DNA from 2 places in the Achromobacter sp. EG18 genome. Region 1 is predicted to be linked to the other one. Evidence: predicted binding sites of a transcription regulator. Region 1 holds the regulator's gene; the other holds the start of a gene.
What was found. Region 1 encodes HrcA, which represses chaperone genes, less so after heat shock. Its sites were predicted from a motif close to TTAGCACTCNNNNNNNNNGAGTGCTAA; they were not measured.
Positions count from the first base shown of each region.

Region 1 (5,509 bases):
CGGGTTCGGTGCGGAACTTGCGCGCCGTCTCGAACACCGCGCTCAGGCGCGCCTCGACGTCGGCCAGCCGGCGCGGATCGAGATCGACGCGGCTGACATAGTTGTTCAGGTCGGACACGGCTTCGCTTATGGCGATGCGGGCCGATTCGAGTTCGTCGTAGATGCCCTGCAGGCCGGTGTCGTGGCGCAGCATCTGCTGGATGCGCTGGTTGGCCGCGGTCAGCCGGTGGTGGGCGGAGTCGCCTTCGCCATCGAGCGCGTCCAGGATCTGCGTGGCGCCGTCCAGCAGCGACTGCGAGTGCGACAGGCGGGTGTGCTCGGATTGCAGGGCGTCCCATTCGTCCGGCGCGAGGCCGAGATGGTCGAGCTCATCTACCTGCCACTGCAAGCGCTCGCGTTCGGCCGCCAGGCCTGCGGCGTCTTTTTCGGCCAGCTCCAGCTGCCGCGCCAGCGCGCGCCATTGCTTCCAGGCCTGGGCTACCCCCTGGCGCAGCTCGCCGTGGCCGCCGTGCGCGTCCAGCAGGTCGCGCTGGGCTTCCGGGCGCATCAGGCTCTGGTGCGCATGCTGGCCGTGGATATCGACCAGGCTGTCGCCCAGTTCGCGCAATTGCGCCACCGTGGCGGGCGTGCCGTTGATGTAGGCGCGGCTGCGGCCCTGCGCGTCGATCACGCGGCGCAGCGCCAGTTCGTCGTCGGCGTCGATCTCGCGTTCGGCCAGCCAGGCGCGCAGCGCCGGCGGCGTGTCGAAGACGGCGGTGATGTCGGCGCGGGCGGCGCCTTCGCGCAGCACGCTGACGTCGCCGCGCTCGCCCAGCGCCAGCGCCAGCGCGTCGATGAGGATGGATTTGCCCGCGCCGGTCTCGCCGGAGAAGACGGTGAAGCCGGGACCGAAATGGATCTCGGTCTGCTCGACGATGACGAAGTCGCGGATGTGCAGGGTGCGCAGCATGTCGGGGCGCTTACTACTCTACGTTGTCGGTGGCCTGCGGCATCAGGTTCCAGTGCAGCTTGCGGCGCAGGGTGGAAAAGAAGCTGTAGCCTTCCGGATGCACGAAGCGGATGGTGTAGGGCGCGCGCTGCACCACGATGCGGTCGCCGGGCTGCAGGTCGGACCAGGTCTGCATGTCGAAATGCACGCTGGCGCCGACCTCGACGCGGCCCATGGCGGTGAGCGTCATGTTCAGCACGCCGCTGTCGGGAATGACGATGGGGCGGTTGGACAGGGTCTGCGGCGCCACCGGCACCAGCACCATGGCGTTCATGCCGGGGTGCAGGATCGGGCCGTTGGCCGACAGTGCATAGGCGGTCGAGCCGGTCGGCGTGGCGATGATCAGGCCGTCGGCGCGTTGCGTGTACATGAAGGCGCCGTCGAGTTCGACACGCACCTCGATCATGCCGCCGCGCCCGGCGCGGTTCAGCACTACGTCGTTCAGGGCCGAGGCCGCGTACATCTGCTGGTCGCCGCGCCAGGCGCTGCCTTCGAGCAGCATGCGTTCCTCGATCTGGAAGTTGCCTTCCAGCACGCGCGTCAGGGCGCCATGCGCGTCCTGCACCGGGATGTCGGTGATGAAACCCAGGTGGCCGTGGTTGATGCCGACCACCGGCACGCCGTAGGGCGCGAGGTGGCGCGCGGCGCCCAGCACCGTGCCGTCGCCGCCCATGACCACCGCCAGCGACGCATCCTTGCCGATTTCTTCGTAAGTGGCAACCGGGTATTCCGTGAGGCCGGTGTTGCGGGCCGTGTCGGCATCGACGAGCACCTGCCGCCCGGCCTGCGTGAGCGCGTGCGCGAGCGCCCTTAGCGGAGTGGCCAGGCCGGTGTCCTGGTATCTGCCGATCAGCGCGACGGTAGGAAAGTGCATGGTGGCGAGGCGAATCAGAAAAACGAAATCGGTCCGGAATCGGGCCTGTTAGCCGATTATATGGGGCCGCATATCGGCTTGCGGGACAAAAATCGCCTTAATTGGAAAAGATTCCCTAAAATACCCGCTATGGATGACCGCGCACGCGCATTACTGAAAGCGTTGATCGAACGCTACATCGCCGATGGGCAACCAGTCGGCTCGCGGACGCTATCGAAGGTTTTCGATCTGTCGCCCGCCACCATCCGCAACGTCATGGCGGACCTGGAAGAACTGGGCCTGATCCACAGTCCGCACACCTCCGCGGGGCGCATTCCCACGCCCCGTGGCTACCGCATGTTCGTCGATTCGCTGCTGGCGGTGCAGTCCTACCAGCTCGAACCCCACAACATGGGCGACATGCTGGCGGCGGCCGAACCCACCCGCGCGGTCAACGCCGCCGCGGCGCTGCTGTCGAACCTGACCCAGTTCGCCGGCGTGGTGCTGACTCCCAAGCGGGCCCAGGTCTTTCGCCAGATCGAATTCATCCGCCTGTCCGACAAGCGCGTGCTGCTGATCATCGTCACGCCCGACGGCGACGTGCAGAACCGCATCCTGTTCGTGCAGCGCGACTACGCCGAGGCCGAACTGCTGGAGGCGGGCAATTTCTTCAACGTCCATTTCGCCGGCAAGTCCTTCGACGCGGTGCGGCGCACCCTCTCGACCGAACTGGCGCAGTTGCGCGAGGACATCTCCCGGCTGATGCAGGCGGCGGTCGAGGCCAGCGCCGAAGCGGCCGAGGATGGCGACGCCGTGGTCATCTCGGGCGAGCGCAAGCTGCTCGACGTCACCGACATCGCGTCCGACATGGACCGCCTGCGCAAGATGTTCTCGCTGTTCGAGAAAAAGACCGACCTGCTGCAGCTGCTCGACGTGTCGAGCCGGGCGCAGGGGGTGCAGATCTACATCGGCGGCGATTCCCAGCTGGTGCCGATGGAAGAGGTCTCGGTCATCACCGCGCCCTACGGCGTGGACGGCAAGGTGGTCGGCACGCTCGGCGTGATCGGCCCGACCCGCATGGCCTACGAGCGCGTCATCCCGATCGTGGACATCACGGCGCGCCTGCTGTCCAACGCCCTCAGCCACAACCAGTAGTCCCACCCGAACCGACATCCTCCTGGCGGAGGAAGGGGAGTTTTTGTGTTTCTTCGCCTGTTCAAGTATCTCTGGCCTGAACGCTACCTGCCCGAAGCCGAGCAGGAAGACCCCTTCAACGAAGATCCGCCGCCGCGGGTCGAAGGCAAGGTCGGCGTGCTGCTGGTGAACCTTGGCACGCCGGACACCCCTGGCAAGAAGGACATCCGCAAGTACCTGGGCGAATTCCTGTCGGATCCCCGCGTGATCGAGATCCCGCGCTATCTCTGGAAGCCGATCCTGCACGGCCTGGTGCTGACGCTGCGTCCCAAGAAACTGGAGCCGCGCTATGCCGGCGTCTGGCTCAAGGACGGCTCGCCGCTGATGGTCTACAGCCGCCGCCAGGCCGAAGGCGTGCAGGCGGCCTTGAGCGCCGCCGGCGTCGAGGCGGTGGTCGAGCTGGGCATGCGCTACGGCAATCCCTCGATCCCCGACGCCATCTCGCGCTTGCGGGCGCAAGGATGCGAACGCATCCTGACCGTGCCGCTGTACCCGCAGTATGCCGCCAGCACCACCGCCACCGTGGTCGATGCCGTCACGCGCCATGCGGCCCGGCTGCGCGACCAGCCGGAAATGCGCTTCATCAAGCGCTTCCACCAGGAACCCCTCTACCTGGATCCGCTGGCCGCCAGCATCGAGGCGCATTGGCGCGAGCACGGCAAGCCGCAGAAACTGGTCATGAGTTTCCACGGATTGCCGCGTTATTCCATCGAGCTGGGCGATCCGTATTACCGCGACTGCATAGAAACCGCGCGGCTGCTGTCGCAGCGTCTCTCGCTGCCGCGCGAGCAGATCGAAGTGACCTTCCAGAGCCGCTTCGGCACCGCCCGCTGGCTCGAACCCTATACTGAACCGACCCTCAAGGCGCTGGCCGCCTCGGGCGTGACCGAGGTGGATGTGGTGTGTCCGGGATTTGTGGCAGACTGTCTGGAAACCCTGGAAGAGATCAGCCTGGAGTGCCGCGACGCCTTTCTTGGCGCGGGCGGCAGGCAATTCCGTTACATTCCGGCGCTGAACGACGATCCGGCCTGGATCGCAGGGTTGGCCACTCTGGTGGAACGGCACTTGCAGGGGTGGCCCACGCATTCACGGACTTGAAGGAGAGGGCGCATGCACCATGATCCCAAGACGGGCAAGATTGTGAAAAAGGGGAACGTCAGCACCCCGGTGGACGAGGATCAGGTCGAACACGAGCTGGACGAGGCGCTGGCCGAGACCTTCCCCGCAAGCGACCCGATCGCCATCAACCCGGAACCCGACGACGACCCTGCCGTCGACCGGGCCCTGAAAGACACCTTTCCCGCCAGCGACGCGCCGGCCCCGGCCCAGCCGGGCAAGAAATGACCTGTCGTTGACCGGGCCGGACGGGCATTTTGCCCCCTGATCCTGGGCGTCTGAAGGGGCTCCAGGAGAACGGCGGGCTTCTTGCCGTGGATTCCGCCCCGTCCCAAGGGTGGTCCGCGACGGGGAATATTTGCTTTCCCGGGCTTGAAATAGGGGTATTGGCCCCCATTCATGTCTGCGAAAGCCATTCTTTTTGGAGGATTCCCCATGACGGCACCCAACGAGCCTGTAGATCAGACGCCCGGATTCGGCGATGACGCCGATGCGGCCCCCGCCGCCCAGGACGCCGCGCAGGCCGAGCTGAACGAGTTGCGCGCCCAGCTGGACGCGGCCCAGGCTACCGTCAATGAGCAGCAGGACCAGCTTCTGCGCGTGCGCGCCGAAGCCGAGAACGTGCGCCGCCGCGCCCAGGAAGAAGTGTCCAAGGCGCGCAAGTTCGGCATCGAGTCGTTCGCGGAAAGCCTGGTGCCGGTCAAGGACAGCCTGGAGGCCGCGCTGGCCCAGGCCGACCAGACCGTGGACACGCTGCGCGAAGGCGTCGAAGTGACGCTCAAGCAGCTGGCCGCCGCCTTCGAGCGCAACCTGCTCAAGGAAATCGCGCCGGTCCAGGGCGACAAGTTCGATCCGCACCTGCACCAGGCTATTTCGTCGATTCCCGCCGAGCAGCCCGCCAACACGGTGGTGCAACTGCTGCAGAAAGGCTACGTCATCGCCGATCGCACGCTGCGCCCGGCGCTGGTAGTGGTGTCCGCCGGCCAAGGCTGAGCGGGCGGCGCGCCATGACCGATCCCCGTTTCGACCCGGCGCAGGTCTTCGCGGTCTTCGACATGCGGCATGTCGACTCCGCGGGATTCGACGCGGCCGTGGTCCAGGCGCCGGGATTGGACCTGCGCTGCGTGTTCCTGTGGGGCCAGGATTGCTATAACTGCAATCTCTTCAAGCAGGCGGCATTGCTGCACCAGGAAACCCTGCTGGGCCTGGGCCTGACCTGGTTCGAGGCTGACGTCTACGCCGACGAACCCCTGGGCCGTCGCTTCTCCCTGCATGGCGTCCCCACTTTTGTGCTTTACCGGGCCGGAAAGCGGCTCGGCCGCATTACCGGTTGGCCCGGATTGCCCCAGTTCACGGCG
Region 1 is NZ_CM186213.1:5,604,067-5,609,575, forward strand. Features, by position in the region: gene recN (DNA repair protein RecN) at 1-949, opposite strand, end outside; gene AC6CR5_RS25925 (NAD kinase) at 963-1,862, opposite strand; gene hrcA (heat-inducible transcriptional repressor HrcA) at 1,992-2,996, shown strand; gene hemH (ferrochelatase) at 3,042-4,133, shown strand; gene AC6CR5_RS25940 (hypothetical protein) at 4,146-4,379, shown strand; gene grpE (nucleotide exchange factor GrpE) at 4,587-5,144, shown strand; gene AC6CR5_RS25950 (thioredoxin family protein) at 5,159-5,509, shown strand, end outside.

Region 2 (5,509 bases), 960 kb from region 1:
GGCCGATATCGTCCATCAGGCGCCGCACGTTCATCGACAGGGCAGTCTCGAACAGCAGCACCGGCAGGAACACCATCAGGAAAGTCTCGGAGGAAATCTCGAAGCGTTCCAGCGAATCCAGGAAGTCGCCGATCCAGCTCGGCGCCCAGCCATGGACGTGCACGATGATGCCCAGCAGGCAGCCGACGATTGCCAGCAGCACCGAATAGGGCAGCTTGAGGCGCCCGGCCAGCGGCGGCATGAAGCACACCAGGGTCAACAGCCCGGCCAGGCCGAATACGAGAAAACCTACATCCATGGATAGCGCCGCGTTCCGATCGTGAAGCTTGTGAGAAGTTTCACAAGAATAGCGGGTTTTCCTGTCGATTCCGGCGAACAGATCGTTCGGCCGCACGTTTCGTTACCCTGGCCGGCGCGGGCGATACGCGCCCGGGCGTGTTTTTTCGGTAAGGTAGGGGCCGTGCAGAAACTTCGCAGGAGCCGTACTTGGTACGCGTCCACTCCCTGGCACGGCGCAATGACGCGCCCGCCATGCTGGTCCAATTGACGGATTGCCATCTTTTCGGCGAGCCGGAAACCGTGATGCTTGGCGTCAATACCGACGCCAGCCTGCGCGCCGTGCTGCGGCAGATCGAGGCCGACGGCAAACGCCCCGACCTGCTGCTGGCCACCGGCGATTTGTCCCAGGACGGCGAGCCCGCCGCCTATCGACGCCTGGCCGCCATGCTCGGCGCCGCCCCGGCGCTGGACGGCGCCCGCATCCGTTGCCTGCCCGGCAACCACGACCTGCCATCCGCGCTGCGCCAGGAACTGCCCGAATGGTCGACGCCGGTGACCGACGTCGGCGCATGGCGCGTGATCTCGCTGGACACCACCGTGCCGGGCTCGAACGCCGGCCACCTGCCCGACAGCCAACTGGATCTGCTGGAGGCCGCGCTGGCCGAGGCGCCCGGGCGCCACACACTGCTGGCCATGCACCACAACCCGATGCAGATCGACAACCACTGGCACGACTCGATGATGATCGACAATCCCCAGGCGCTGTTCAAGTTGCTGACGCGCTGGCCGCAGGTGCGGGTACTGCTGTGGGGCCACGTGCATCACGAGTTCGACCGCCGCCGCCACAACCTGCGCATGCTGGCCACGCCTTCCACCTGCTTCCAGTTCAGCATCCGCGATGGCAAGCACGTGGTCGACAACCTCGCGCCCGGCTACCGCTGGATCAAGCTCTACCAGGACGGCTCCATGGCCACCGGCGTGCGGCGCGTGCAGGACGCGCTGTGGCACACGGGCGCCCAGCCCGGTCCGGACAGCGCGCGGGCGGCCTGAGAGCCGGCGGCCTGACAACCCCACAACGCTTTGGCAGCGCGGCCGCCTGCTACGTCACGCGTTTGGCGCGCGCAATAAAAAACGGGGCACCATATGCGTGGTGCCCCGCAAGCATCCGTCTCATAGGGGAGGGGAAAGAGGAGAAGCCGAGACGGATGACAAGACTGCCAACCAAAGTTCGCGGTCTACGTGAAGTTAGGCGGGGCGAGCTTCATTAAGTTTCTGAAATCGCCCGTTATTTCGCAGCGAATTTGTATCAATTTATTGGTGCGCCGCGACCATCGCCGCGGCGTCCCCCTCCCGCCGGCGCGCACGACCGTCGACGCAAAGCAAAAGGGCCGCGAATCGCGGCCCTCTGCATGGGTACGGCGGGAAGCAGGCAGCAATCAGGCAGCCAGGTTGCCGCGCATCTTCTTCAACGCCGCGGCCTCGATCTGGCGGATGCGTTCGGCCGACACGCCGAATTCCTGCGCCAGTTCGTGCAACGTGGCGCCGCCGTCGTCCTGCAGCCAGCGGGCTTCGACGATGCGACGCGAACGCGGATCCAGCGCTTCCAGCGCGCTGGACAGCCCCGAGCTCTGCAACTGGTCGCGGGCGGCGCGTTCCAGCACACGGGTCGGCTCCTGGCGGCCCTCGTCGGACAGGTAGGCGATGGGCGCGTAGCTGTCGTCATCGTCGTCCTGGTTCTCGAGCGACATGTCGCGGCCCGACAGGCGCACTTCCATTTCGCTGACGTCTTCGCGGCGCACGTTCAGTTCGCGGGCGATGTGATCGACCTGCTCGGGATCCAGCGTCTGTCCGTCCGGGCGCATGCTGCGCAGGTTGAAGAACAGCTTGCGCTGGGCCTTGGTGGTGGCCACCTTTACCAGGCGCCAGTTGCGGATGATGTATTCGTGGATCTCGGCCTTGATCCAGTGCACGGCGAACGACACCAGGCGCACGCCGCGCTCGGGGTCGAAACGCTTGACGGCCTTCATCAGGCCGACATTGCCTTCCTGGATCAGGTCGGCGTGGGGCAAGCCATAACCCAGGTACTGGCGCGCCACCGACACCACCAGGCGCAGGTGCGACAGCACCAGCTCGCGCGCGGCGCCCAGGTCTTCGCTGTCGCGCAGGCGACGGCCGAGTTCGGTTTCGCGTTCGGCCGACAGGACCGGCAGGCGGTTCACGGCCGAGATGTAGGCATCGATCGTGCCGAGTGCGCCCGGATTGGCGATGGCCAACGCCAGGGCGTTGCCGGACGTGGCCAACGAGGTACTGGGTTGCTTCATTGCGGCGGTCTCCGGAATGCAAAGGGGTAAAGACATGGATTCGATGTTAGCACTCTAGTAAAGGGAGTGCTAATTCGACTATTGCGGCGCGTCAAAGTTTCCCTTTTATAGGGCGTCCCCAATTTTATTTGCCTGTCCTGCCCCTGGCGGCCGGCTTTGTGTCATGGGGGCCGGGGCGCGCGTCGCGGCCGGGCGCCTACCAGCCCAGGCGCTTCAAGCCGGCGGCGGTGGCCTCGCCGTCCGGCCGCACGAACAAGGCGCCGCGCGGATCCATGTAGACCTGGTAGGTCGCCCCGTCGAACAACGGCATGTAGGCCGCGCTGCCGAATTGGACATCGACGAAGGGAAACCAGTTCGGGAAGCTCTGCTTGAGCGAACCCAGGTCCGGCGCAGGCCAGTCGTCCAGGGCGTGGACCGAGCGGGTGGCCGAGGCCTCGCGCGCCGCATCGCTATATCGGCCGGACAGGCGTTCGAGGCGATACAACGGCGGCATGCCAGCCATCAGCGCCGGCAGTTTCCAGCGCACCACGCGGGCGTCGATCTGCCACTGGTCGCCATAGAGCACATACCGCTTGGCGCCCACGCCCGGGGCGGTGGCACTGACCTGGAACTGGCCCTCGGCCTGCTGGCGCACCTCGATGCGCGCCACCGGCTCGTCGGTGGTCAGGCGGAAGAACTGCACCAGCGACAGGGCCAGCAGCCCCGAGACGCCACCCAGCAACAGCAGCATCAGGCCAAACAGGCGGCGCACGGGCCGGAACTGGAAGGTGCGCCTGCCTCGCTCGTCGCGCGGACCGCCCCGGCCCAGCAGCATCGCCATACCCGGCAGGAAAAGGATCACCGCGGCCAGCAGGATCCAGACGAAGGGAGCGATTCCGTTGATCAAATCAGGCGATCCTATGCATAGAGCGCCGCGGCCGGGCGTCGGATGCCGGGCGCCCCGGGCCTGTCTCGGCAGGCCGCCCAGTATAGAAGCGGGGCGTCAGGCCGCCGGTTTTCCAAGCCGCTCGACGTGAAACCGGATGTGATCCTCGATGAACGTGGAGATGAAGTAATAGCCGTGGTCGTAACCTTCCTGGCGGCGCAGTTCCAGCGGCTGGCCGGCGGTGGCGCAGGCGGCCTCGAATACCTCGGGATACAACTGCTCGGCCAGGAACTGGTCGGCCGTGCCCTGATCGATCAGGATGCCCGCGGGAAACGGCTGGCGCAAGCCGCGCATCAGCGCCGAGGCATCGTAGGCGGCCCAGTCGTCGGGATTCTCGCCCAAGTAGGCGCCGAATGCCTTCTTGCCCCAGGGGCACAAGCTGGGCGCCGCGATCGGGGCAAAGGCCGAGACCGAACGGAACTGGCCAGGGTTGCGCAGCGCCAGCACCAGGGCGCCATGGCCGCCCATCGAGTGCCCGAAGATGCCGACGCGCGCGGCGTCGCCGGGCAGCGCGCTGGTGACGATGGCGTGCAATTCACGCGTCAGGTAGCTGTCCATGCGGTAATGGGCGCGCCAGGGGCCGGTGGTGGCGTCCAGATAGAAGCCGGCGCCGGTGCCCAGGTCCCAGCTTTCGTCCTCGCCGGGCACGTTGGCGCCCCGCGGGCTGGTATCGGGCGCCACCAGCATCACGCCCAGCTCGGCGGCCAGGCTCTGGGCGCCGGCCTTGATCATGAAGGTTTCCTCGGTGCAGGTCAGGCCGGCCAGGTAGAACAGCACCGGCACCGGCCCCTGCTCGGCCTGGGGCGGGACGAACACGGAAAAACGCATCGGCAGGCCGATCTCGGCCGACTCATGGCGGTAATAGCGCTGCGAACCGCCAAAACAGCGATGCTGGGAAATGAGTTCCAGGGCGGCGGGCATGGCAGCGGTCTCCGGGTCTGAGGCTGAACAAAATTCGGGCGGGATTAGGGTATATCCACGGTACGACGATCCGTCGCCGAATGTTAACCTGCCCGAAACACGGAGTCCTTCCCACAAAAAGTATCGATTCCGTGCCCATATTGTGATCGCGGGACTTGACCAGCGACCACCGTGGCACTATTTATATACGTGAGAGAAGACAACCCGTTCTTCTGGAAGCGCAAGCCCTGACACTATGGCCCGTCTGCCCCGTCTGTACGCCCCTGGGCTGCCCCAACTGGTGCAGGCCAACTTCATTCAGCCATTGGCGGCGCCGTCCCAGCCCGCCCCGGCCGATATCCTCAACCAGCTTGCCGCGTGGCTGGGCGAATCCGCCCAGCGTCATCGTGTGTCGGTGCACGGCTGGCTGCTTGCCAACGATCGCATCCTGCTGCTGGCCACGCCCGCCGACGAGGAAGGCCTGCCGCGCCTGATGCAGACGCTGGGCCGCAACCTGGCCGCGCGCCTGCGCGGCGGCCGGGTGTTCGCCGGCCGCTACCGCTCGGCCCTGCTCGAGCCCGGCGCCTGGGTGCTGCCGGCGCTGGTGTGGCTGGAAACCTATCCGGTGCGCAGCGGCGCCTCGCAAGATCCCGATTCCTGGCCGTGGTCGTCGGCTTCCAGCCACACCGGCAACACCACCGCCGCCCCGGCGCAGTGGCAGTCCGATCATGCCGACTACTGGGCCTGCGGCAACACGCCGTTCGACCGCCAGGCCAATTACCGCAAACGTCTGCAGGACGGCCTGTCGCGCGAGGAAACCCAGCGCATCGACCAGGCGGTCTCCGGCCAATGGGCGCTGGGCGGCCCGAGTTTCATCGCCAGCCTGGCGCATACCGCCAGCCGCCGCGTGGCGCCAGGCCAGCGCGGACGCCCGCGCAAGAAGCCGGCCGCGCCGGCCGCCGTCGATGCCGACCCGGCCGCGTCCACGCCACCGGCCTCGCCGCCGGCTGCCAACGGCCACGGACCGGGTTCCGGCAACGGCGGCGGTTCCACTTCCTGACACAGCGCCTTCGGGCGCTTTTTC
Region 2 is NZ_CM186213.1:4,644,283-4,649,791, reverse strand. Features, by position in the region: gene AC6CR5_RS21390 (cation:proton antiporter) at 1-298, opposite strand, end outside; gene AC6CR5_RS21385 (phosphodiesterase) at 532-1,329, shown strand; gene rpoH (RNA polymerase sigma factor RpoH) at 1,716-2,600, opposite strand; gene AC6CR5_RS21375 (hypothetical protein) at 2,797-3,486, opposite strand; gene fghA (S-formylglutathione hydrolase) at 3,583-4,446, opposite strand; gene AC6CR5_RS21365 (hypothetical protein) at 4,682-5,485, shown strand.
Region 2: a site for HrcA is predicted at 2,647-2,673, ahead of rpoH (RNA polymerase sigma factor RpoH). Genes of this name have one in related genera too.